One region of the Solibacillus sp. FSL K6-4121 genome, then DNA from elsewhere that is predicted to be linked to it. Evidence: riboswitches for the same ligand, from Rfam matches in the RefSeq annotation. Region 1 holds a riboswitch; each other region holds the start of a gene.

Region 1 (6,851 bases):
GCATTCGAATTTTCCACAGTATACTGTAAGCTATCGGATCTGTCGTTTTATCCCATAATGTCGAAAGGGGGATATTAACCGTTCCAAATGATACTCCGATCCACAAGCTACAAAGAAGCAATGCAATGGAAGTAACATAAGCATATATATATTTTCTATTCTTTAAATACATCTGGATAAATTGCCTCACCTAGTGATTCAATACCTTCTACAATACGTGGACCTTGGCGACTCGTCGTATCCCCATCTACGACATGAACATTGCCATTTTTAATTGCATCCATTTCGTTATAGGCAGAGTTATTTACGATGCTTTCATAGTCGTTTTCATATGTTACGATCACTTCGTCCGGATTACTGTCAACAAATTGCTCAGAGCTATACATCGGCCACCCAAGCTCTTGTACTGCATTTTCTACATTTAATACTTCTAGCATTTCATTAATAAATGTCTCCTGTCCCGCTGCATATAAGTCCGGCTCTGTGCCCACTACGATAAACACAGATTTCTCTTCTAAATCAGCCACTTTAACTTCAATGTCTTGAATTCCTTTTTGTATGGATGCAATCATCTCTGTTGCCTCAGCGGTTTTCCCTGTTAATTGCCCAATTTGTTCAATAGTCGTATATGTTTCTTCAAATGTTGTAGTATTTTTCACTACAAATACAGGAATGCCAACTGATTCAAGTTGCGCAATACCTTCTTCGTTAAAGCTATAAAGACCTGATTCATGAGCTACTACTAGATCTGGCTGCAATGCAATCAATTGTTCCAAGTTAAATTCCATCCCACCAACTTTTTCTTTTGTCTGAACTTCTTCCGGGTAATTATCATTGTCAGATACCCCAATAATTTGTTCATTTAAGCCTAAGCCAAATAATATTTCTGTATTGGATGGAATAAGGGAAATAATGCGTTCAGGAGCTTTTTCCACTGTCACTTCTTTGTTTAAAGCATCCGTTACCGTTATAGGGAACTGTGCTTGTTCCTCAACAGTTTCTATCGATTGTTGAGCTGTATCTTTTTCTACTGCTGTTTCTTCAACCCCACACCCTGCAAGGAGCATAATGGAGATAATTCCTGTTGAAGAAAGTCGTTGCCAAGTTTTCATATGTAATTAATTCCTCCTAAAATTGTTCTAACCTGTAATTTTAAACAAAAATAAAAAGCCTCCTACAAACTAGGAAGCTTTATGAAAGCAAATAAATTCAAATAAAAAATTCATTTACCACATCCTATCCGCGTAGGCATTAATCGGGCATTATAAAGGCAGGTCTCCTGGCTTATGCATTAACGTTTATGAGCTGCCTTCCCGAAAATTTCAGTGGCATATAGCTCAAAACTAGCAATTACAGTGGCGGGACCGCATCGGATTTGAACCGATTTCCCTTTTACTTCTTACTTTAATTAGATATAGTAAGAACCTTTATAGTACATATTTAATTAATAATATTATTATAGCGGATATTTCATTAATTGTATGCAAAATTACCAAAGTTTCAGATAATTTGTTTATAATTCAGTTTCTGCGTATTAAATAACAGTTCATTCTTTTGTTTTTAAATTGTTTTCAATTGCTGTCTCTGCTAAACGCTTAATTGTAATGTCATCCATTGGTGGATTGTGTAAGCCTGCACGTACATCACGGTAATAGCGTTGAAGTGGGTTGGAACGTTGAAGGCTCTTTGCGCCAACTAAACGCATCGCTTTATCAACGACTTCAATCGCTGTATTTGTCACAACATGTTTAGCAATATTGATTTCGTTAACTAAGGTCGCCTTCTTCGTCGGGTCATTATACAGTCTTGCTACTCCATAAATAGTAAAACGAGCTTTTGTTAATGCTAAATCCATTTCTCCGATGAGCGTTTGAACATTCGGCAATTGTGCAATGGTCCCTTGAATACTATTTGGTGAATGGCTATTCGCAAAATCAACCGCATAATCACGTGCTGCCTGTGCAATCCCTAAATAAGTCGCTGGGATAAGCAGTAACCAGCCGTTCAACTTAAAGCCTGTTGTATAGTTTGGGATTTCCACTAAGTTCGTCTGATCAATACGTACATTGACGAGCACTAAATCATCGCTTCCCGTACCGCGCATTGATGCCACATCCCACGTGTTTTCGACCGATACTCCTTCAGCTGTTTTCGGAACAAGGAAAAACCCTAACTGATCCTCATCTTCAATCCATGCAGATACTAAAAAATAATCGAGATCCGGTGCACCGCTCGTATAGTTTTTACGCCCGTTAATTATATAATGTTCGCCATCACGTTTTGCGGAAGTCGCCGGACGCCCACCACGCACTGGACTTCCCATCGCAAACTCACTTACTGCACGATTTACTGTCGCACCATTTGCAATTTCTCCACCAAACCAATCAAGCTTTTGAGGATTCCAGTAACGGTTTTCAAAAATCTCGCCTACATTTTGAATTGTCCACGAAGCTGCCAACCCCGTACTTCCGCAATAGCTTGCCAACGTTTCATGTAGTAAAAGCGCATCATATACGGTGAAGCCATCTCCTCCGTATTCCTTTGGCAACGTTATTTTTGTATAGCCAATTTCGCGTAGCTTTTGGAAATTTTCAAATGGAAATGTCGCTTGCTCATCTGTTTGTTGAGCCAATTGTTTTATACTCTCTGAAATTGTTTCGAGCTTTTCCAACCATTGTCGCTGCTCGTCCGTTTCAATAAATAATTCCTTGCTCATGAAAAGCACCACCCTCGTCTGTTGTCTTACGTAGTTATTTCATCAAATTAATAGTACGTTTCAGAAATTTACAAGTCAATAGATATCCCTAGTTTCTTTGTAGGGATTTATTCACTTAATAAATAAGGGGGTAATTTCCAATTTAAAGTGGAACGGTGGCGGGAGAAAGGAGAACCTTTACAACAAAAGGTAGAAAGGCTCAGTTAAAAAGTAGAAACATCGCATTTCGAAAAAAAACACCCTATTTTCCGTTAATAGAAAATAGAGTGTCGTGAAATTTTGGATTACATTTTCTCAGGTGCACTTACGCCGATTAATTTCAACGCATTTGCCAATGTTGTTTTTACTGCTGTAATTAACGCTAAACGAGCTTGAGTTAGCTCTTTATTGTCTTGATTTAATACTTTTTCTGCATTGTAGAAGCTGTGGAATGCTGCTGATAAGTCTTGGATATAGTTTGCGATACGGTGCGGTGTGCGGTGTTTCGCTGCATCTGCCACGATTTGCGGGAATGCACCAACCTTTTTCAGAACATCTTCTTCTTTTTCTGCTACTAGTAAGTTTAGGTTTTCCAATGATGCCTCAAAACCTTGCTCGCTTGCTGCACGTAAAATAGATGAAATACGTGCATGCGCATACTGTGCATAATACACTGGGTTTTCATTTGATTGTGATACTGCTAAATCTAGGTCGAAGTCCATGTGTGAATCCCCTGCAGTTTTTACAAAGAAATAACGTACTGCATCAAGACCTACTTCTTCCACTAACTCACGCATTGTAACAGCATTACCTGTACGTTTACTCATTTTAAATTTCTCACCGTTTTTGTAAAGCTGAACCATTTGAATTACTTCCACTTCCAATGTTTCACGCTCATAGCCAAGTGCTTCAATCGCTGCTTTCATACGTGGGATATAACCGTGGTGATCGGCACCCCAAATATTGATTAATTTATCAAATCCGCGACGTAATTTATCTTCATGGTAAGCAATATCTGGTGTTAAATATGTGAATGAACCATCGTTTTTAATTAATACGCGGTCTTTGTCATCGCCAAATGTAGTTGAACGGAACCAAGTTGCTCCATCTTCATCAAATACATGTCCATTTGATTTTAGTTTCTCTAATGCAACATCGATTTTGCCGTTTTCATATAATGAAGTTTCAGAATACCAAACGTCAAATTCAACACGGAAGTTTTTAAGATCGTTTTGTAGTTTTGCTAATTCTAATTTTAAACCGTGCTCACGGAAAAATTTGAAGCGTTCTTCTTCTGTTTTGTCCAAAATTGAAGCACCAAATTCTTCAGCTAGCTTACCTGCAATAGCGATAATGTCTGGACCGTGGTAGCCATCTTCCGGCATTTCGGCATCCATGCCTAATGCTTGTTTATACCGTGCCTCCAATGAGTACGCTAAATTGTTGATTTGATTACCTGCGTCATTAATGTAGTACTCACGAGATACATCAAAACCGGCAAAATCCATAACGTTACATAAAGAGTCCCCTACAGAAGCACCGCGGGCATGTCCTAAGTGTAAGTCGCCTGTTGGGTTCGCTGATACGAACTCGACTTGTACTTTTTCACCAGCTCCTGCAGTAGAACGACCGTAATTTTCACCTTGTTGGAATGCTGCTTTTACTACACCTGCTAAAAAGTCTTTACGAACTGTGATGTTTAGGAAGCCAGGACCTGCGATTTCGATTTTTTCGATATCTGTCCCTTCTGTTTTTACATTCTCTAAGATGCTTTCTGCAATGGCACGTGGTGGCTTTTTCGCCAATTTAGTTAATTGCATCGCTACGTTTGTGGCGAAATCACCGTTTGCTTTGTCTTTTGGTGTTTCCAGGTGAATATTTAGTTCTGTGCCAGCTTCGACTAAGCCTGCCTGATTGATCGCCGCTTTTAAAGCGTCTTTAATCGATTGCTGTAATTGTTCTACTGCATTCATGAATATACCTCCGTAAATTGAATTTCCAATGTGTATTGTCCGACAGAATTACCGCCTATTATAAGATCATATTGCGTTTTAAAACGCCCTGATACTTTTTCGCTTTGTGTTACTTCAATGGCTAACTGATGTGTATCGGTAACGATTGGCAATGATCCGAATGGACTTTCATAATGTCCATTTTCCCGTAAACCCGGATTTAAGGGAAGACGCATGTTGACACCACCGCTTCGCATTATTAAGGCTTTCGCTTCATCTAGCTTTATCGTCGTTTGAATTCGTGTCTCTTCCTGAATTTCTTCATAGCGTAAATAATGATTTGCGCCTTTTTCTACACAGTTGCCTTCCAGCCACATTTCATATTTTTCAAGCTCGCCCTCGGTAGGAATGATGGAGGAAATTAGCTTAATTTTGACTGTTTTCCCATTCTCGTTCGCCACAGCAGTCAGCTCCTATGCATATATTTCTATAACCTTTTTATTATAGGATAAGTTCATCTCTTTAAGCAACATCGAACTTAAACTTTACCTTAGTACTTTTATCATCTAGTTTTGAGTATTTTTTCGTTATTTAAATCATTTTTATAGTATTTTGGGTAGAAAAGAGTAATGATTATTTTATAAAGGAGTTAATTATGTTTATCGAAATATTGTCTTATTTTTGTATATTATTTACTTTTACTCTATTAATTTACTGGCCATTTATCAATCACTTTAAAATTACGCCATTTATAGACCGATCTATTCCTTATGTGACAGGCATAAAATTCGGTGTGACGGGGCTAATTTTAACCTATTCCGCAATTCATTTAGTTGACGGTGTATTGGTAAATTCCCAGTTCATATCTGTTCTGTTCAGTGGTTTATTAGGCGGACCCTTGGCGATATTAATTAGCGGACTTATTATAGGGATTGGTCGCTTTTTCTTTTCAGAAGGAACGATGGTTTCATCAATATTTAACTATAATTTTATTTTACTCGTATTGTTCCTGTTTCTCCTTACACGAAAATATGAAATGACTACTAAAACCGTTTTCATATATTTTTGGCTTTGTTTGGTTGAAACGATTTTGATTTCATTTATAGGTCTTTGCTTTAGCAGTAATGCATACGCATTCCTCCTGGTATATGGTTTATTTACAGTTTTCGCATTTTATTTTATTTACATTGTTATTCATCAGGTGAAACGTACAAATGATACTGTACAGGAAACTACTTATTTGCGAAAAATTGATTATTTAACACAGTTGCCTAATACAGCAGAATTAGAGAAGTGTCTTCAACAACTTGTTAAGAAAAACGGTGTTTTCAGTTTATTATTGGTAGATATTCGGGATTTTAAAATGATTAATTACCGATACGGATTTTCAACAGGCGATTTAATCATTAAGCAGTTGGCTTTTCATTTACAAGAGTATGCAGCTAAAAATGATGCATTTGTTGGCCGGTTAGGTGGCGAGGAGTTTGCCATTATTTTGAGGGATATCCCTCCAGCTCTAGCGATTTTTGAGGCGGATAATTTAATAAAGACTATAGCCCAACAGCCTTTTAATGAAATAGGTAAAGAGGAAATTTATATATCCGTTACGATTGGATTAAGCTCTTATCCGGATAATGGTCCAAATTCACATAGTATGATTGAAAATTTAATTAGAGCTTCTCAACATGCCAAATCGAATCTAACATCAGGCTACTTTCATGCAAACAACTTAAAGTAAATGCTTAAAAAGCGAGCGACAGAAATTCTGTCGCCCGCTTTATTTTTCTTTTTATTTCACCCAGCCTAAAATCATTTCGCGAATTAATTTTGCTGCTGTGTTTACTGTTATTTCTGAATGATCGTATATCGGTGCTACTTCCACAAGATCAAAGCCGACCACATTTACTTCAGAGTGCGCGATTTCATGAATCGATGCCAAAAGTTCTTTTGGTGTAATACCGCCTGCATCTACAGTGCCTGTTCCTGGTGCATGTGCCGGGTCCAATACGTCAATATCAATTGTCACGTAAATATTGCGCCCTTTTAATGTTGGCAGGATTTGCTTTAAAGGCTCGAGTACTTCGAATAATGAAATGTGCATCCCATTTTCCTTTGCCCACTGCAATTCTTCCTTTAAACCTGAACGAATCCCGAATGAATAGACATTTTCAGGTCCGATTGTATCAGCTATTTTACGAATTGGC
Region 2 (6,851 bases), 1.2 Mb from region 1:
AATCGTGCAGACACACTTGATGCTGACTGGCCGTTTGCTGAAAAAGATGGCACACAAATTCCTTTGAAGTTCGACGCGGTCGTAGCTAACCCCCCATATTCTCAAAAATGGGATACAAAAGACGTTGACCGAGAAAAAGACTCACGTTTCAAGGGTTATGGTATAGCACCTGCATCTAAGGCAGATTATGCTTTTGTTCTTCATGGACTGTACCATTTAGATAAAGCTGGAACAATGGCTATTGTGTTGCCACATGGTGTACTCTTCCGTGGTGCGTCTGAAGGGAAAATCCGTAAGAATATCATCGACAACAATCTGTTAGATACAGTTATTGGATTGCCAGCTAATTTGTTCTATGGGGCAAGTATCCCCACATGTGTGCTAGTGTTCAAAGGTCGTGAAGCTCGAAAAAATAAAGATATTTTATTTATCGATGCTTCAAATGAGTTTGAAAAAGGCAAGAACCAAAACAAACTCTCTCCTGAAAATATCAACAAAATTATAGAAACTTACAGTAACCGCGTAGACGTTGAGAAATATGCTCACGTGGCATCTTTGGATGAAATCAAAGAAAATGATTACAATTTGAACATTCCACGTTATGTCGACATGTTTGAAGAAGAAGAAGTTATTCCACTTTCACAAGTGGCTCAAGAATTGAAGGAAGTTCAAGTAGATATTATGAATTCATATGAGAAATTGTTTGAGCTTATGAGTGAATTGAATGGAACAACTGACAAAGCTAAAAATGAACTTAGCAAATTTATTGATCTTTTAGAAAAATAATCATGTAAATTAATGATTCCAATAAACATCAAAACCTTTAAAAAACAGAGGTTTTGATGTTTTTACTATTTCAACGAAGAGTATTTAAAACACCACTAAAATAATTTAAAATTACAATGTAATTTATGAGCTTTTGATAACTGCATCATTAGCTGCTACTTGAGTGCTATTTGTGTATATGTCCATTGTTGTTTTAATGAAAGAATGACGTAAACGTTTTGAACTTTCTTTATACTAGCATTATCCTCAAATAGAAAAGAACAGTGTTTAGGGGGTTAAAAATTTTAGTTAACCAATGCTTCCAATATAAACTTTTCAGCAGTAAACAAAGCCTCTTCTTTAGTGGAGAAGATACCTGTTACGCCATTTATTATTTGATCTTCTACCTCAATAATATAATCCGCAGAATACTGTTGTTCCATATACTTTTTTAAAGTGATGGAGATGGTTACGTCTTCGTAATTAAAAACTTCAACGTCATAAACTTCGGCTTCATATGTACCTAATTCATAAATAATCGATTTTTCTAACCCAATCATGTAAATTCCTCCATTCAATAATAATATATTACACTTATAATTATATGGTAAATTATACAAGAAGACTATTAACTGTTTGATAATATCAATAAAATTTTCAGGCAATTTTAACTTTTTTCATCCAAATCTTAACTTTAGCAATCTTGACGGATAAGGGTGCTTATACAGGTACAGAGGGTATTGCCAATGTTACTGAAGCGAAAGAAAAGATTGTCCTAAATTCCATCAATATTTTAATGAAACGTGGTATTAAAGGGCTCTATATTTACGCAAGTGATGAAGCGCTGCGAGATAAATTGCTTTCATTTCAAAGAGAAGACATTTAAATGAATTGCTTGATTAGGGGTATTGAATGGGAGTTGGTCTCTTGTTTAATACCCTTTTTCCAATGCCTGTGAGGGGGGGAATCCTTAAAAATTAGCTCCTTTTCTTTATTCAAGTTACCTTTATTACGATATAAACTTGCTAATTATAAATAAAACGGACATATGTAACCGTCAAGTAAAATTAAACAGTTAAGTAATTCAAAAATTTCTTTTTTATAGTATTCTGAAAAAAGTACTATGCTAATCATATTTTTGTGTTAAAATAAATTCCAATTGAATATGTTTTGCAGAAATAGGTTGCTCTTAATTGAGCATAATAGGGAATTCGGTGTGAAACCGAAGCTGTATCCGCAACTGTAAGTGTAGAAGACTGTGTAAAATATGCCACTGTTAAATGAGGAAAAATGCCTCTAGTCAATGGGAAGGCTTGCACATGATACACGAGCCAGGAGACCTGACTTATTTTTATCGTATTAACTCTCTTCGGAATAAGGAGAATGTACGGCAAATAGATGAACGGGTATTTTTATATGCTTTTTTCTGTTTTCCGCCATTTCTCAATTTGAGGAATGGCTTTTTTTTTTGTATTGGGTTAATGGCAAAACATTATTCATGAAAAACTTTCAGGAGGTTTATTGCATGGATTTTTGGAAAAAGTGGTTGCATATAGCATTAACACTTGTTCTAATGGTATCACTTATAGCGCCAGCAACGGTAGATGCTGAGCAGGTAGAAAATTTAGAGAAACAAGTGGAACAAATTAGTGTGCAACTAGAAGTAAAAGGGTTAAAAGAAAATATTATTGCCAACTCCAATATATCCGTAACAAAGGGAGCAAGTGCACTTGAGGCGTTACAGCAAACATTAACAGCTGCAAATATCCCATTTGAAGTCGTGACTAGCGATTATGGCCCGTATGTAAAATCAATTAATAGTTTAGTATCGGGTTCATTAGGTCATTGGGATGGTTGGGGTTATTCGATTAACGGTGAATCACCTGAACTTGGTTTAGGAAGCTATGAACTTCAAGCAGATGATATAGTATCTGTTTATTATAGTTTATCGCCAATGTTAGAGGCACAGGCGTCTGAACAAGAGGGCGAGAAACTTGTTGAAGTGTCTGTAAAAGGGGATTTATTTACTGAACAGGCAGCAACATTAGAAAATTGGATAACGCCAGATGGTTTAACAATTACAAATATTACTAAGCAGGACGAACAACAATTAACATTAGCAATTGAAGCGGCACCTGGTACATATGAATTACAGCTACTAGCTCCTGCATTATTAAGTGCACAAGAGCAAAAAATTTCAGTAAAAGTTGTCGATTCAATTCAACCTGTAAATGACTTAAAAGTGAATTTCCGTGTTGAAGGCATTGCAGGTACAGTACTAAATGTAAAAGACTTTGAAATTAAAGGTAACGGTAAAATTAATGCTGCACAAGTAACACAGCAAATTTTAGATGCCCATAAAATTACGTATGACTACAGCGACTCAACGGGCTACTTTAAAAATATTGGTGTAGACGGTGAAAAAGGCCTAGGTGTAGGCAGTGGCTGGATGTACAAAGTAAATGGGGAATATCCAGATGTTTATGGAAAAGACGTTGAAATTAAAAATGGCGATACAATTGTCTGGGATTATATTAATGCATCTTCAGTTATAGAAAATTATGAATTCCCAGAGTACAACTTAATCATGTATTCAGGTGCTGAATCTGTCGATAAAATTACGTTTAATCCAATCATTGATATGCCAACAACGGTAGTGGCAGGTACAGACGTAAAAATTAAAGTGACAGGTAAATATAATACAGTATCTTACTTGTATGAGCATATTTCAGGACCACATATAACGGATTTAGCAGACGTAACTGTTGAATATAACGGAAAAAAATATGTTACAAATGCACAAGGTGAAGTAACGATTCCTGCAGTGGAAGTAGTAGAAGGAAATTATGAACTTCGCTTTACAAAAGATTTACCAGGTACTATTTTGACGGATAACGGCAATAAAGAACTTGCCTCGTTCCCTCGCATTATTCGTACGTATGAATCATTATTGGTTACACCAGATGAGCAACCAGCAGAAAACCGTAAAAAAGCGGAAGATGCATTAAAATTAGGCGCAACATACTTACAAGCAAATAAAGAAACTGTAACGGCACGTGTAAATGAATCACATAGCGCATTTTGGATGTTAACAGCGATGAAGGCAGCAAATGTCAATGCAGGCACATACGACTGGACAACTGCACCAACAACTGCAGGTACGTTCTTTACAACCCCGTTAGAAGCATCACAAAATGATACAAATAAGATTGCGGGCACAATTATTGCAGCAAAAGCATTAGGTTTAGATCCATTAAACATTAAAGGGCGCAATCAAGTAGCAGATTTATTAGCAATGCAAAAGGAAAACGGTCTGTTCTCGACAATTTGGGGTGAAGCATTCGCTTTAATCGCGTTAGAGCTAGCTAATGCAGAGTATGACCAACAAAAGCAGATCGAGGCTATTTTAGCTTTACAAAATAAAACAACAGGCTATTTTGGTGATAACGATGCAACAGGGTGGACATTATTTGCACTTTCACCATTTAAAGATGACCCAGCAGTAAAAGCAGCGATTGACAAAGCGGTAGCGGCTGTACATGCGAACTATCAAGCAAAAGGCTTCACAGATAACTCGAACTCAATGGCAGCGATTATTTCAGGTCTAGCAGCAGTGGGGGAAGATTTATTCTCAACAAAATGGTCTTATAAAAAAGGTGATGACTACGTAAATATCGTAGGTCACTTAGTAGATAACTATATTCTAAAAGATGGTGGCGTACTGTATAAGGCGTCGCAAACAAACTCGAATTTAATGGCATTAGAGCAAGTGTATATCGCTTTAGCGGATGCGTTAAATGGAAAATCAACATTTTATACAGTAGCAGAAAATGCAGTAACTCCAGCTCCAACACCAGAAAAACCTGATTCAGAAAAACCAGATTCAGAGAAACCTGATTCAGGGAAACCAGATCAAGGGAAACCAGGTACAGATGGCGGCGCAACGGCTCCACCAGTAATAACGAATAGTAAGGTAACGATGTCGATCACTGTATCTGCATCAGAAGTTGTTTTACCAAGTGAGCAGTTTGAAATTTTAGCAGATGAAACAGCATTTGATTTATTAAAACGTGTTACACAGGCAAAAAATATTGCGTTAAATGCACGACAAACATCAATGGGGATGTATGTTGCAGGTATTGCGGGCGTTAACGAGTTTGATCGTGGTAAATTAAGCGGCTGGATGTTCAGCGTTAACGGTGCATTCCCAGAAGTATCAGCAGATGTGTATCAATTAAAAGCAGGCGATGTTGTAAGTTGGGTCTACACATCTGATTTAGGTGAAGATGTAGGCGGGTCACCAGGTGGCGGTTCAGCAGGTGCAGGTGGCGGTTCAACAGGTGAAGGTTCAACAGTAACACCACCAACAACAGAAGAATCAGAGCAAACGGATGAAATCTTTACAACACAATTAACAGGTGCAGATTTAGCGGGGGAAAAAGAAGTAATCGTAACAACCCCAAAAGGTTTAGTACTAACAATTCCTGTTGAAAACGTAACACTTGCAGAGGGTGAAAAATTATCTGTAAAAGTTGAGGAACAAGATGGGAAAATTACATTTGCAATTCAGATTATGAATGAAAAAGGCGAAACAAAGCCATTCGCATTCTCATCAGGCTATGTGAAATTAACGTTCCTTGTTAATGCAGCAAATAAAGTAGCTGTAGCTAATGGCAATGTAAAGTCTACACTTATTGCGGCAGTGAATAGTAAATTTAATGCAACATCAAATGCAGCAGAAAATGGAGAAATCGTTATTTTACAAGAAGAGAACGGTGCGTTAATAGCTGTACCGCATTTAATTGTAGACGGTAAAGCAACCGTGTTCACAAAAGCAGGTGGAACATTTGTAACATCAACTGAGCAAGTGACATTCAATGATATTGCAAATTTCAGCAATAAAGATGAAATCACGTATTTAGCAAACCGTTATGTAATTAAAGGATCAAACGGCAACTTTATGCCACAAAGTAAGATTACACGTGGTCAATTTGCGATGATGATTGCCCGTGCATTAGGTTTAAAAGCGTTAGGTGAGAACCCATTCACGGATACAGTTGGGAAAGAGTATGAACAGGCGATTACAGCTTTATACGAAGCAGGTATTACAACTGGTCGTACAAATACAACATTCGATCCAAAAGATTACGTTACACGTCAACAAGCAGCAGCATTTATGGCACGCGTACTTGCTTACGTAGAGAAGAAGCCATCTGTAAATGGCGAAGTAACTTATAAGGACGGTGCGCAAATTGGAGCAATGTACAAGCAGGATGTTGCACTATTAGCGCAGTTAAACATTATGACTGGTAAACAGGATGGTTCATTTGATCCACGTGGTTCTTTAACACGTGCACAAATGGCGAAAATTTTAAAACGTACATTAAATGAAGCAGGATTGATGTAAAACTATAAGTCGAAAGTCCATCATAGATCTATGATGGACTTTTGCCATATGAAAGAGGGGGAAAAAATGAAGCAATTGAATAAAATACTCGTTGTGCTATTACTAACGATACTTGCATTTGTACCGCTACAGCAAGTAGAGGCAAAAAATACGGTTGATGCTTATAATTCAGCCGCTCAGTACATGGTGAAGCAAGTGCCAAATCCAACGTACGGTGATGAATGGGTTGTAATCGGTCTAGCACGAGGCGAGGCTCAAGTGCCAGCGAATTATTTTGAGACGTATTATCAAAATGTAGTGAAGGAAGTAAAAGCACTGAAAGGGAAGCTACACCAATATAAGTATACTGAATACTCACGTGTCATCATTGCCTTATCAGCCATTGGAAAAGATCCGAAAAATGTAGGAGGCTATGATTTAACGAAGCCACTTGAAGAAGTAACGAATGTTGTCTGGCAAGGTGTGAACGGTCCGACTTTCGCACTCATTGCCTTAGATACGAAGCAATACGATTCCCCTGTAAGAGCTCAATTAGTAAACGCTATTTTACTAGAGCAGCTTCCAGATGGAGGATTTACGCTAAGTGGAGAAACTGCTGATTTGGATTTAACAGCGATGGCTATTCAAGCACTTGCACCGTATGCTGAAGATAAAAAGGTTGAACCTGCACTTCAGCGTG
Region 3 (6,851 bases), on a different contig from region 1:
TATGATATGCTTGCACACTTGAATAAGCATCACAATATGACGATGATTTTAGTTACGCATGATGTTGATACAGTTTCGGATCGTGTCAGTCATGTAGCATGCCTAAATCAATCGATCCATTTCCACGGATATAAAAATGATTTTGATACAATTTCGGAAGAACAGATCGCTAGCTGGAATGGTCACTCTGTTCGAAAGATTCATTAAGGAGTAGACCGCCATTATGATAGAAGCAATATTAAACTATGAATTTTTACAAAATGCCTTTTTCTCGGGATTGATTATTGGCGTGATTGCACCACTTCTTGGTGTATTCATCGTTGTTCGTCGATTGTCATTAATAGCAGATGCATTATCGCATGTAACACTTGCCGGTATTGCCGGAAGTCTTTACTTAAGTCAGTCATTTGCAGGGCTAGCATTGCTAAACCCTATTTATCTAGGTATTGTGGCATCTGTAAGTGGCTCGATATTGATTGAGCGTTTACGTCGACTGTATAAACATTATGAAGAACTTGCAATTCCGATTATTATGTCAGGTGGTATCGGAATTAGCGCGATTTTAATTTCATTGGCAAGTGGCTTTAATACAGATCTGATGAGTTATTTATTCGGCTCAGTTTCCGCTGTATCGCGCCAGGATTTGTATGTAGTGATGGCGATTGCAGTCGTTGTCGTATTATTTTTAGTGCTGTTTTTTAAAGAGCTCTTTGTTTTATCGTTTGACGAAGAATATGCTAAAGCGAGTGGCTTACCTGCAAAGTGGATTCATCTGTTGTTTATGGTTGTCGTCGCATTAGTCATTGCCGCAAGTATGCGTATCGTAGGAATTCTACTTGTCTCAAGCCTAATGACATTACCGGTAGCTGCTGCAATGCGGTTGGCCCGTGGATTTAAAGAAGCCATTATTTTGGCCATTGTATTTGGAGAACTGGCAGTAATTATTGGATTGATTTCTGCATTTTACTTAAACTTAGCACCTGGTGGAACAATTGTTGTCACATCGATCATTATTTTATTGTTAGTTATATTTATTAAAAAAGTTGTGCTAAAAGTATCGATTAAATCGAAAGGGGAAGAAGTACTGTGAATGCAACGCGCGCGTGGGAAATATTAAAGGAAAACGGCTATAAAAAGACCGATAAACGAGAATTGATTTTGGATATGTTTGCAGCTACGGATAAATATTTGACTGCCCGTGATTTGCTGTCAGTATTGAAAAAGGATTTCCCTGGGATGAGCTTCGATACAATCTATCGCAACTTAGCAACTTTTGTTGAGCTTGATATTTTGGAAGAAACGGAATTAAACGGTGAGCGCAACTTCCGCATGCATTGTGAGTCAGACCACCATCATCATCATTTTATTTGCCGTGATTGCGGTAAAGTAAAAGAGCTGTCCGTCTGTCCAATGGAAATGCTTGGTGAAAAGTTGCCGGGGTATGCTGTAGAAGCGCATAAATTTGAGATTTACGGCAAATGTCCTGAATGTTTATAAAATTTAGTTTGCATAAAATTTTTTATATGCTAAAGTGATAAAGACAAATTGAATAGATTTGCAGGAAAAAGATGCATGATGCATAAATGGGAATTCGGTGTAAATCCGAAGCTATATCCGTAACTGTAAGCGTTGATGAAAATAAGTGTAATACCACTGCTAATATAGCGGGAAGGTACTTGTGAGTAAAGTGAAACGCAGAGCCAGGAGACCAATCTTTTTCTTATCGTAACATCCCTCTTCGGAATTAAAGAGAATGTACGGCAATCATTGATCGAATGAGCGTTTTGCACCCTTTTATTGATTTTTGAAGCCATCCATTTTCTTATGGGTGGCTTTTTTTCGTTCACTCAATAATTGCGAGGAGGTACTACTTGAAGTGAGGAGAACTTTATGAAAAAGGATATTCGTTATTCCTGCTATCCGTTTATGCGGGAAAAATCAAGCTGTGTGGACTACGAGATTCGGACCGATTCTTTAACAACGCGAATCGGCGTAGTATTTCCAACATTAGTTGATGATGTATTAGGTCAGATTGTGCTTGAAGATTTAAAGAAGATTCAACCATTAGCCTACCATGCCAATGGTTCGGTCCGCGGTAAATTAGCCATTACATCAGAAGATTTAAAATGGTTAAGCGATCGATACGATTTTTATGTAAGTGAAGTTGGGGAAACGATTCAGCAGTTTGTCCTGCCACAAGGAATCGAAAGTGCCGCAAGACTTCATATTTGCCGCAGCGAGGCGAAAAAGTCTTACAGAGCATTACATAAAGTAAGCGAAGAAAGAGAAGTGGATGAAATTCTGTTTGATTTTCTCGGGCTGCTTGCCAATGTATTTTTTGTCATGGCAGTCTATATGAATCAACAGCATCAGCAAGAGGAAATTCCATTTATCTCAAAATCCTATCCGACAAAAAAGAAAAAAGGGGTTACAACAAATGAAACTGAATAACAAATGGGTCGTTGCTTTAGCAGCAACGTTATTACTAGCAGCATGTGGATCTGATGAGGGAAAAACAGATAAGGACGTTAAAAATGAGGAGCAAGCTACAACCAAAAATGATGGCGCTCCTTATACAGTTGTCGATGACCGTGGTGTTGAGGTAACATTTGATGAAGTCCCGGAAACGATTATTTCACTACAGCCAAGCAATACAGAAATTTTGTTTGAACTGGGTGTTGGTGAGCAAATAATCGGTGCAACAGACTTTGATACATATCCGGAAGCAGCACAAAAAATTGAACGAGTTTCGACTTCTACGGTCATCAATGCAGAGCGAATTCTGGAGTTAGATCCGGATGTAGTTGTGGCATATACAATTGGGGAGGAAGCACAAATTGCTCAACTGGAAGATGCGGGTCTGAAAGTATTTGTTATTGCTTCTGCCACGACATTCGATGATGTTTACTCAGATATTATTCAGTTGTCAGAAGTAATGGGTATCGAAGAGAAAGGTGAAGAAGTTGTAGCCGATATTAAAGCACAAATTAAGACAGTACAAGAAAAAACAGCAACAATCGATACGAAGAAAAAAGTGTATTATGAAGTGTCCCCAGCTCCGGATCTTTGGACAACCGGCAACAGTACTTTCCAGCAAGAAATAATGGATTATGCGAATATCGAAAATATCTATGCTGATCAGACGAGTTGGATTAGTGTGACAGAAGAGGATGTTATTACTCGCAATCCTGAAATTATTATTTCACCTGCGACTTATATGGAAAATGCGGTTGAAGAAATTTTAGGACGTACAGGCTGGAATAAAATACAAGCAGTCAAGGAGCAGGCAGTTTACTTAGTGGACGGAGATATCATGTCACGTCCTGGACCGCGTATTGGTGAAGCCGTTGAAATTATGGCACAATCAGTATACCCAGAGCTGTTTAAATAGTTATAGAATAGAAGAACATGCCTTAGTTGGCATGTTTTTTTGAACTGGAAAGGAGGCATACGATTGATTTTTATAACAGGTGGTGTACGCAGCGGGAAAAGTGCTTTTGCAGAGAACTATGCGAGGCAGTTAGGCGAAAATAAGTTGCTTTACTATGTCGCTACGGGAGTATCATTTGATGATGAAATGAAAAAACGGATTGTCCGCCATCAGCGTGACCGTCAAAACCAAAACGCTAACTGGGACACGGTGGAAATGCAAGTACAGATTCCTTTAACAATTCAACAGCTTTCAAAAGAGGCAGTCGTGCTTTTTGAATGTGTGACAACCTGGCTTTCAAATGTACTTTTCAACTATGAAGCAGAAGGCAAAAATAGCGAATATATCAATAATTGTATTGAATCGCTGCAAAAGCAATTGCTAGCTTGGCATCAGCAAGGTGCTACAATAATAGTTGTATCAAATGAAGTGTTAGACGAATTGCCTTCACATTATGATGAGGTAAATTTATATCGTAAACTGTTGGGAGAACTTCATCAGTGGATTGTCCAACATAGTGATGAAGCATATGAAGTACAATATCAGCTTGTACAGCAATGGAAATAAGGAGTGGGCAAGTTGAAAAATAGCTTTACAGGATTTTTATTAGCATGGCAATTCTTCTCGGCAATCCCAATTAAGAAGCAGCTTGATATGAATGCAAAGTCCGTTACATGGATGTACGCCTTTTTACCGATTGTTGGTTTACTCATCGGTTCAATCATTAGTGGCGGCATTTTTGTCATCTCAAATTATAGTGACATTTCGAGTCTACTATTGGCGATTTTAATCGTAATTATGTTCATTGTTCTAACAGGCGGTCTGCATTTAGATGGCTGGATTGATATGAGTGACGCCTTTTTTTCTTATGGGGAAAAAGAAAAACGATTGGAAATATTGGATGATCCGCGTACAGGTGCTTTCGGTGTCATCAGTGTTTTTTGCTTATTGCTGTTAAAAATCGGTGTTATTTATGAAATGCTTTTAAAAGGTCATGAAGAGATTATTCCCTTTATTATTTTTATTCCTTTTATTGCACGTTTAGGGATGCTGATTTACTTTTTAACGATGCAAACGGCCAAGCAGACAGGGCTCGCAGCTTATTTTAAATCCATTATCATTCCAAAGAAATTGATGCTAATCATAAGCGTTTTTTCTATAGTATTTATGGTGGCATGGATTTATTTTTCGATGTACAGCTTATTTATTTTAGTTATTGTTATGTTGCTATCGATTTTCTTTTACCGGAAATGGTCGCAAAAGCATTTTGGCGGGATGAGCGGTGATTTACTCGGTGCTTTAGGAGAAGGGTTGGAGGTTGTACTATGGCTGACGGTATTACTTTGCATTTAATTCGTCATGAGAAAACAAAAGCGAATATAGAGAGGAAATATATTGGCTGGACAGATGAACCGATATTAAAGTTGGTTCAAGCACAGATGCCAATCCATACAAATGAAGTATTTGGAAGTGATTTATTGCGTTGCCGTGAAACAGCGCAATGCTATTTTCCACATGCTTCATATTATCAAAACAAAAATTTAAGGGAACTGCATTTCGGGGATTTTGAAATGTGTACATATGAGCAATTAGAACATAACCCCATTTACAGGGTATGGATTGATGATCCGGTAAATACGCCAATTCCTAACGGGGAGCACTTTTTACAGTTTCAACAGCGTGTTTTAACGGGTGTTCATGAAATTGTACAACAAGAGAAAGAATATACATTAATCATTCATGGTGGTGTCATTCGGATACTACTTGCGAAATACGGTATTACGGAGCAGACGTTTCAGCAAACGATTGCCAACCACCGAACAATTTATACGCTTAGCTGGGGTTCGATTGAAGACTTTATAGGAGGTGCAAGATGTTCATTATACTCGGAGGCGCACATAACGGTAAACGAGCATATGTAGAAGATTTAGTTGCACAATTACCTACAAAAGAGCTTGCCAAATACGAAGGGGCATTACCTCGGATAGAGGAAGTAACTGGAGATAAACGATTTATTATTAGTAATTTCGAACAGATTGTATTACCTCATCTTCATCTACCGGAGGAGCAGGTTGCACTACAGATTTTTGAGCATATTGCTGAAATTTCCACACTTGCTGAAGTATTTTGTATTTGTACAGATACGAGTAGGGGGGTAGTGCCGCTTGAAAAGGAAGCACGACAATTAAGAGATACTTGTGGTCGACTATACCAAAAGCTTTGTAGCGAAGGGCATACGGTTGTTCGTGTATGGTACGGTATTCCACAAATTTTAAAAGGAGCACATTATGGACAAAACTAAATTACGTTTCATCATTTTAACCGCTTTAATCGCTGCAATGTGTGCGATTGGAAGTTTTATTAAAATACCGGTAGGCGTTGTTACAACAGCGGCACTGGATTCGGCTCCAGCATTTATTAGTGCGATTTTTTTACCGCCTATTTTCGCAGGCGCAGCAGGAGCACTCGGTCATATTGCAACAGGACTTACATCCGGCTTTCCATTAGGTGTTTTCCATATCATTATTGCAGTGGAGATGTTCATTATTGTCGCAATTTTCGCTGTAATGCATCGAAAAGGACTGCATATTTCAAAGTGGATATTTGTTGTGATTGGAAATGGGGTTATTGCACCTTTACCATTTTACTTCCTTATTTCACCGGCATTTTATATCGGATCCATTGCTTCACTTTCTTTTGCAACATTAGTGAACTGTCTCATTGCCATCGTCGTAATGCCGGTCATTAAAAATGTAGTACAGCGTGTTGGGGTGAACGCATGAGAAACGCGATCGAAGTAAACGGGTTAATCGTAACAATCGATAATTCAGGATGTATTGGAACAAAAGAGCATGATCTTGTCAAAGTACCAAATGAAATTACAGCATATTTTACAGCACGTACTGCCATTTTGGAGCAGTTATGTGCAGGGGCAATTCCTGTGCAGTTATTAATGGCCAACTTCTCGGGTGACAACGTATGGAATGAGTATGCAGAAGGGTTTAAAAAGGCGTTTAATGAAATGGCGTTAAATATGCCACCATTGACCGGTTCCAGTGAAACGAATTTCTCCGCTCTGCAGTCGGCTGTTTCCTTAACAATAATAGGGAAAAAGGAATTTAGCGGTGATCGGAAGAACTGCCTTTATTATGTTGTCGGTGAACCGCTAGTAGGTAATGATGTAATGGAAAACCTTCACAAAATTGCAAACTTAAAAGAACTGTTCGAAGGGTTACAAAGTGGGGTCATTGAAGCAATCTGGCCTACAGGTTCAAAAGGAATTGGTGCCGAAATTAAGCGCTTTATCGGTGAAGAATACAGTGCAGCAATCAATTTAGAAGCATCGGCCGGACCATCTTGTGCTGTGCTAGTCGCAGTAAAAAAAGAATATGAAGAAACTTTTAAAAATAATATGACAGCA

What was found. Region 1 has a riboswitch for cobalamin ahead of MHH95_RS06935 (ABC transporter substrate-binding protein). Riboswitches for the same ligand answer to the same signal wherever they lie in the genome.
Region 2: linked by a shared signal. The riboswitch ahead of MHH95_RS00680 (DUF4430 domain-containing protein) and the one ahead of MHH95_RS06935 (ABC transporter substrate-binding protein) in region 1 are both predicted to bind cobalamin.
Region 3: linked by a shared signal. The riboswitch ahead of MHH95_RS09630 (hypothetical protein) and the one ahead of MHH95_RS06935 (ABC transporter substrate-binding protein) in region 1 are both predicted to bind cobalamin.

The regions. Positions count from the first base shown of each region.
Region 1 covers NZ_JBBOCS010000001.1:1,353,465-1,360,315, reverse strand. The annotation lists gene MHH95_RS06940 (FecCD family ABC transporter permease) at 1-172, opposite strand, end outside; gene MHH95_RS06935 (ABC transporter substrate-binding protein) at 156-1,112, opposite strand; cobalamin riboswitch at 1,253-1,444, opposite strand; gene MHH95_RS06930 (acyl-CoA dehydrogenase family protein) at 1,547-2,716, opposite strand; gene argS (arginine--tRNA ligase) at 3,001-4,668, opposite strand; gene MHH95_RS06920 (DUF1934 domain-containing protein) at 4,665-5,108, opposite strand; gene MHH95_RS06915 (diguanylate cyclase domain-containing protein) at 5,303-6,385, shown strand; gene speB (agmatinase) at 6,437-6,851, opposite strand, start outside.
Region 2 covers NZ_JBBOCS010000001.1:112,235-119,085, reverse strand. The annotation lists gene MHH95_RS00695 (type I restriction-modification system subunit M) at 1-786, shown strand, start outside; gene MHH95_RS00690 (hypothetical protein) at 1,071-1,325, opposite strand; gene MHH95_RS00685 (DNA/RNA helicase domain-containing protein) at 1,469-1,651, shown strand; cobalamin riboswitch at 1,930-2,127, shown strand; gene MHH95_RS00680 (DUF4430 domain-containing protein) at 2,291-6,172, shown strand; gene MHH95_RS00675 (S-layer homology domain-containing protein) at 6,239-6,851, shown strand, end outside.
Region 3 covers NZ_JBBOCS010000002.1:43,467-50,317, forward strand. The annotation lists gene MHH95_RS09615 (metal ABC transporter ATP-binding protein) at 1-207, shown strand, start outside; gene MHH95_RS09620 (metal ABC transporter permease) at 224-1,090, shown strand; gene MHH95_RS09625 (Fur family transcriptional regulator) at 1,087-1,497, shown strand; cobalamin riboswitch at 1,550-1,731, shown strand; gene MHH95_RS09630 (hypothetical protein) at 1,891-2,451, shown strand; gene MHH95_RS09635 (ABC transporter substrate-binding protein) at 2,438-3,391, shown strand; gene MHH95_RS09640 (bifunctional adenosylcobinamide kinase/adenosylcobinamide-phosphate guanylyltransferase) at 3,455-3,997, shown strand; gene cobS (adenosylcobinamide-GDP ribazoletransferase) at 4,001-4,783, shown strand; gene MHH95_RS09650 (histidine phosphatase family protein) at 4,756-5,352, shown strand; gene MHH95_RS09655 (adenosylcobinamide kinase) at 5,304-5,732, shown strand; gene MHH95_RS09660 (ECF transporter S component) at 5,719-6,213, shown strand; gene MHH95_RS09665 (hypothetical protein) at 6,210-6,851, shown strand, end outside.